2 regions of the Aminipila butyrica genome follow, and region 2 is predicted to be linked to the other one. Evidence: a T-box and tRNA genes for the amino acid it is inferred to sense, from the RefSeq annotation. Region 2 holds a T-box; the other holds one or more tRNA genes.
What was found. The T-box of region 2 lies ahead of thrS (threonine--tRNA ligase). A T-box ahead of a tRNA ligase gene usually reads a tRNA of that ligase, here a tRNA-Thr.
Positions count from the first base shown of each region.

Region 1 (3,422 bases), 700 kb from region 2:
AATCACGTCCTGCACAAACTGATCAGTAGTGTAGGCATTCGCCTTGCAGTCAGATGAGTAGGAGAGAGCGGTTTCGTAATAATTCCAATAGCAAACAGTAAAAATGCCCTCCAATCCGGTATCTATTTCTCCAGCCAAAAAGTAGTCTGGAATACCTGGCTCTCCAGACAGAAACAACAGTACGGTATTTATATTGTCTTTTCCTTTTAGAAACGCCCCCAGTAAGCGGTATTCCACTAGTATCACGATATAGTCTTGGCTTTCCACTACCGGGCGGGAATATAACCATGATGCCCACAAACAGGGCAAAAATCAGCAGGGTAACCCACACGCTTCGTTTCCTCCTTTGTCCGGATTTTAGTATAGATAAACAAAAATTCATGTATAGGTTCAAATCCTTATACATGACTTTAACTTGTATCATTAGGTCAAAAAAGATGTACTGGTAGTATATTTTAATCTGGTTAGAGCCTATTGTTGGAATTCATATGATGATCTCACTCATCGCTTACTTATTGATATGCTTCTCTCCCCACTGATACATAAGGTCAAGGATAGGAATAAGTGTTTTGCCTTCATTAGTCAATGAGTATTCAACTTTGGGGGGTACTTCATTATACTGCTCCCGATGAATTAACTTGCTTGTTTCCAGCTCCTTCAACTGTTTGCTCAATGTTTTATGTGCAATTGGCTGTAATTCTTCTCTCAATTTATTGTATCGTATTACTTTTGCCTTATAAATTTCCCATAAGATAATCCATTTCCATTTGCCCTCTACGACTGACATTGTGTAGTACATGGGGCATTTCCCATACTTGCTTTCAAAATCTATCATAAGAACCTCCTTACTAACCAAAAGTTTAGTATATAACAAATATGTGCGTACTTGTTTGTTTTTCCATAAGCATATATAATCTGAATTGCAAAGTCAAGGTTAATATTAGGAGGATAATTTGATGAAAGTTATAGCGATAAACGGAAGCCCCAGAAAAACCCAGAATACAGCAACTTTGCTCGAAAAAGCTCTTGAAGGTGCGAAATCGCAAGGAGCTGAAACAGAGTTAATTCATCTTTACGACTTGGAGTATAAAGGATGCGTCAGTTGTTTTGCCTGCAAACTTAAAGACGGAAAAAGCTACGGGAAATGTGCCTATCGTGATGGACTGACAATGGTATTAAAGAAAATTGAGAAGGTAGATGCTATCATCCTCGGATCACCAATTTATTTTGAATCTGTTACAGGAGAGATGCGATCATTTTTGGAACGTCTGATGTTTCCTTATCAGACATATACCGAAGGATATAGAAGTATATTTGGTCGAAAGATACACACCGGTTTCATTTACACTATGAATGTAACTTCGGAGCAAATGGATAAATCAAGTTACATGCAGGGATTGCAGTTTGCAGAAGCGGATTTAAAACGTGTATTCGGCCATTTTGAAGCCTTGATAGTAAATGATACCTATCAGTTTGATGATTACTCAAAATATGTGGTTACTACCTTCAACGGTAATGAAAAAGCCAAAGTAAAGGAAAAGCAATTCCCTGAACACTGCAACAAAGCATTTAATTTAGGCCTCAGATTTGCTCAACAAGAAGAGTTGTTATAAGGATCGCAGACCGAAGATAAATGTAAATTATCGACCTATTGTAGCAAAACTACACAAAAGAGGAACCAGACCCGAAGGTTTGATTCCTCTTTTCATTTGGTCGGGACGACAGGATTCGAACCTGCGGCCTATTACTCCCGAAGCAATCGCGCTACCAAGCTGCGCCACGTCCCGCGGGAAAATGGAGCTACTGACAAGAATCGAACTTGCGACCTGCACGTTACGAATGTGCTGCTCTACCGACTGAGCTACAGTAGCCTAATTGACGCAACCTTCGCATCAACATCATATATTCTACTATATTTTTTTCTATTATGCAATAGTTCTCACAGCTCCCTCAAAATTTTTTTGTAGGACAGGATGTGTTCCTATTGTTTTGGTTAAGTAATATATTGCGATTGTTCATCATAATTTTAACAAGATATCCATGTATCAATGTAACAGGCCACATCCGTCTCTGCTATACCAAAAACTTAGAAAGGAGCACATGATTACACTGGTTTTTCTATGTGTACATCATATCAGGTATCTAAATGAAAACACAAGAAATCAAATTAAAAGAAATCTTAAAACAACGAGGGATTGACATGAGGGATATTGATAGCCAGCTGGAAGGCAACATTCCCGAAGCAAAAGAAAGCTCCCAGCGCCTTATGGAAACGTATTATACCCTAAAAGTGTCTGCCGATATGGAGGCAGCTTACTGGTACAACAGAACCTGGTGGGAAAATGATGGAGATCTCATTGAAGTCAGACGAGCCAAGGCAGTAGCGGCATGTTTGTCCCATATGACACCTACCATTCAACCTTATGAAAAGCTTGTCATGAATAAAACAAAATACGTCAGAGGTGGATTTCCTTTTCCTTGGACCACAGCCAGCTTCTTTAATGCGCAGGCGGAAGCGTTAATGGCGGAGGTTGATGCTCCGGCAGAAAGCGAAGCTGATGCAGTCAGCGTAGTTGGCGCAGGCGGAGGAAATGTAACAGAAAGTTATGGAGACGTAATTTCCATTGCTAAAAAATTTGGTATGCGCAAGGAAGATATACCGGTCCTTGTAAAAACCTCCCGCCCTTGGGCTGGCATTTCAGTGGAAGAATTAAGCGATAAATATTCGAAAATGACCCCTGGATATGAACAGTACCGTCAAATTATGGACAGTGTCATCTGCATGTTTGATTCCTTTGCCATCACACAAGGGAGGGAAGTAATCAATTATTATCTGCCCCTTCAATATGGCTTTGACCGGATTATTGAATTATGTGATGAAAAAATTTCTGAGCTCATGGGTGAAGCTGGCGATGATGGGGATTTTGGCATGAGCAAAGCGTATTACTATGTAGCTATGAAAGAAATTACCAAAGGATTAAGCACTTGGTGTGATAATTATTCAAAACAGGCCAAATATTTAGCGTCCATTGAAAAAGAAGAAGAATTAAGAATAAATTATGAAAAAATCGCTGAAGTTATGCATCATGTTGCCCATAAGAAGCCGGACAGTTTCTGGGAGGCCATTCAAATGACACTTTGCTGTCATTTAGGGGTTACGAATGAAGATGCCATGTCCGGTTTATCCATCGGTAGGCTTGGCCAAATTTTGCAGCCCTATTATGATAAAGATATTCGTGAAGGTATCATGAATGACGAAGAGATTATCGAACTGCTTGAACTATACAGAATCAAGATTACCTGCATTGAATGTTTTGCTTCGGCCGGTGTCTCTGGTGGAGTTCTTTCTGGTAATACTTTTAACAATCTTTCTCTGGGAGGTTTAAATTACGATGGCCTCACCGCAGTGACGCCTTTGGAAT
Region 1 covers NZ_CP048649.1:3,143,351-3,146,772, forward strand. The annotation lists gene Ami103574_RS14775 (hypothetical protein) at 1-246, opposite strand, end outside; gene Ami103574_RS14780 (winged helix-turn-helix transcriptional regulator) at 509-835, opposite strand; gene Ami103574_RS14785 (flavodoxin family protein) at 957-1,613, shown strand; tRNA gene Ami103574_RS14790 (tRNA-Pro) at 1,711-1,787, opposite strand; tRNA gene Ami103574_RS14795 (tRNA-Thr) at 1,796-1,871, opposite strand; gene hpdB (4-hydroxyphenylacetate decarboxylase large subunit) at 2,147-3,422, shown strand, end outside.
Region 1: it has a tRNA-Thr gene. The T-box ahead of thrS (threonine--tRNA ligase) is inferred to sense a tRNA for this amino acid. The anticodon was not compared.

Region 2 (3,422 bases):
CTGTGCTATGGTGGTCAGCAAGGCCGACAGAGGTAAAGAAGCCAAAACCATAGAAGCTACCTATTTGGGAACGCCTACGGCCTATCGAACGACGGGGAAGTGGCGGTCTTATCCTACGTTGATTCATCTGAGGATTAGCGAAGAAGCTGCCGCTTCGAGAGGCTACACCCAGGCAGAACTGGGACAGGCCATGGCTGACTACGCAACAGCCAACTGTCTGGGAGTGGATTATGGCATTTTGCCGGAGCTGTCAGGGGGTGAAGGAGAACCGCTTCAGCGGACCCATTGCTCCCACCTGATTTGGTACATTATGAAACAGTTTGGTTATGATGTGGACAGCAATGGCGGACTGGTGGTCACTCCCGAGGATGTAGCCCGGAGCAACTTATTTGAAATTGTACAAATATACGGAATTGAGCCGGATTGGCAAACTGGCTTAGACACAAAGGAGGACGAGGAAAACGATGAAGACACTAGCGGAAGTTTTAGAAGGTATACGGGGCGCCGATGAAGAGGCCTTGGCAGAGGCACAGAAGCACATGGACAGCTTAATTAAGCCACTGGGCAGCCTGGGAAAGCTGGAGACCATGGCGGTAAAGATGGCGGGCATTACAGGGAAGGTAAAAAATAACGTGGAGAAGAAGTGCTCCATCGTTATGGTGGCGGACAACGGCATCTGTGCTGAAGGCGTGGCCGGTTCTCCTCAGGATATCACCTTGGTCCAAGGCATGAATATGACGAAGGGCATCTGCGGTATGGGAGTTCTGTCTGCCCATGCAGGAGCGGATATCAAAGTCGTAGATGTGGGTATTATGTCAGACTACAACAACGATAAGGTCTATAATCGGAAGGTCAAATATGGAACGGATAACTTTGCCAAAGGACCAGCTATGAGCCGAGAAGAAGCAGTAAAGGCCATAGAAGTGGGCATTGAGATGGTAGGACTAGCTGTGTCAGAAGGGTATCAGCTCATCGGTACGGGAGAGATGGGCATTGGCAATACCAGTTCTACCAGTGCCGTGTTTATGACGTTGACTGGGGAATCTGCTGAACGTGCGGTGGGTAAAGGCGGTGGACTGACAGATGAGGCTCTCCGGCATAAAAAGCAAGTCATTACCGAGGCTATCCGCTTGAACCAGCCTAACCCTTCAGACCCGCTGGATGTGATTGCTAAAGTAGGTGGGTTGGATATCGCTGGTATGGTCGGTTGTTTTTTAGGGGCGGCTTACTTTCGGGTCCCTATCGTTATCGACGGAGTTATCTCGGCCCTGTCGGCGTATGGGGCGGTGTTGCTGAACCCTCATGTAAAAGATTTCCTCTATTCCAGCCACAAATCGAAGGAACCTGTTTACGACTTAATTTTTAAAGAACTGGGCATGGAACCTATCCTGGAGATGGACATGCGGCTAGGAGAAGGCACTGGCTGTGCTTTGGCTTTTCACATTATCTCGGCTGCCTGTGCGGTTATGAACAACATGGCAACCTTTGGCGATATCCAGTATGATGATTCCTATCGGATTGATATCCGGAAATAAAATCCTTTCATAAAATTTATTTTAGGGCTTGAAACGGAGAATCATTGGTGATAAAATAAAGGATAATTTAATATTATTAACACGTTGATGAGAAGAGTAAAGTGGGAAAGATTTACAGAGAGAAGCGGGCTGCTGGAAACGCTTTAATAGAGAACCATTTGAAAACTACCTCGGAGTGGCCCTAATCCGGCCCGGTGATTCCGTTATAATCAAGATGAGTGGTTTTGTGATTTCACGTTCATAGAGGATAGTTCGGTCTTGGAGGCCAGCTGTTGGCTGAAAAGCCTATGGAAAAAGGAAATCGCTTAGCAATTAGGGTGGAACCGCGAGAACAGATAACTCGTCCCTTTCTGCATGTGGTGCAGAAAGGGATTTTTTGATGGTTCAAATGCCATTATATGGAGTCTTTCCTGCCCATGAAAAACAATAATTGAACAGGAGGAAGTAGTTACATGAAAATTACACTGAAAGACGGCTCTGTAAAAGAGTACAACGAAGCAAAGTCTATCATTGAGATAGCAGAAGATATCAGCGAGGGCTTGGCCAGAATGGCCTGTGCCGGAGAAATTGACGGCCAGGTGGCCGATTTGAGGACCGTTATTGATCGAGACTGTCAGTTGAGCATTTTAACTGCCAGCGATCCAAAAGGTTTGGCAGCTTACCGCCATACTTGTTCCCACGTGCTGGCTCAGGCAGTAAAGCGGCTGTATCCAGAGGCCAAACTAGCTATCGGACCCTCTATCGACACGGGCTATTACTACGATTTTGAGCACGAACCATTCTCCAGAGAAGATTTAGATAAAATTGAAGGAGAGATGAAGAAGATTATCAAGGAAGGCAGCAAGCTGGAGAGTTTTACTTTGCCTAGAGAAGAGGCGATCAAGCTCATGGAAGAGAAGGCGGAGCCGTACAAGGTAGAGTTGATTCAGGATCTGCCAGAGGATGCTGTAATTTCTTTCTACCAGCAGGGAGATTTTGTGGATCTCTGTGCAGGACCACACTTGATGTCTACCAAGCCGATTAAAGCTTTTAAACTGATCTCTTCCTCCGGAGCATACTGGAGAGGCAACGAGAAGAACAAGATGCTGTCCAGAATTTACGGAACGGCCTTTACAAAGAAGGAAGAGCTGAAGGAATACCTGGTGTATCTGGAAGAAATCAAGAAGCGGGATCACAACAAGCTGGGCCGGGAAATGGAACTCTTTGCTACGGTAGATGTCATTGGACAGGGACTGCCGCTGCTGATGCCAAAGGGTGCGAAGATGATTCAGACCTTACAGCGATGGGTAGAAGATGAAGAGGAAAAGCGGGGCTATCTGAGGACGAAGACTCCACTTATGGCTAAGAAGGACCTATATATCATCTCTGATCACTGGGGACATTATAAAGAGGGCATGTTTGTGCTGGGGGATGACGAAGACGAGAATGCAGAAGTTTTTGCCCTGCGTCCGATGACCTGTCCATTCCAGTACTACGTTTACAAGCAGAGCCAAAAGTCCTACCGAGATTTGCCGCTGCGTTATGGTGAAACCTCTACGCTGTTCCGGAATGAGGATTCTGGCGAGATGCACGGATTGACTCGGGTGCGCCAGTTTACTATTTCGGAAGGTCATCTGATTGTCCGTCCAGATCAGATTGAAGAAGAGTTCAAGGGCTGTGTAGATTTAGCTAAATACTGCCTGACTACTTTAGGACTGGAAAAGGACGTGACGTACCGCATGTCTAAGTGGGATCCAAATAATCAGGAGAAATACTTGGGGACGGAGGAGACTTGGAACCACGTGCAGGATATGATGCGGAATATCCTCAACCACATCGGTATCGATTTTACCGAGGAAGAAGGGGAAGCCGCTTTCTATGGACCAAAATTAGATATTCAGGCGAAGA
Region 2 covers NZ_CP048649.1:2,447,494-2,450,915, reverse strand. The annotation lists gene Ami103574_RS11600 (hypothetical protein) at 1-511, shown strand, start outside; gene cobT (nicotinate-nucleotide--dimethylbenzimidazole phosphoribosyltransferase) at 465-1,535, shown strand; T-box leader at 1,611-1,886, shown strand; gene thrS (threonine--tRNA ligase) at 1,988-3,422, shown strand, end outside.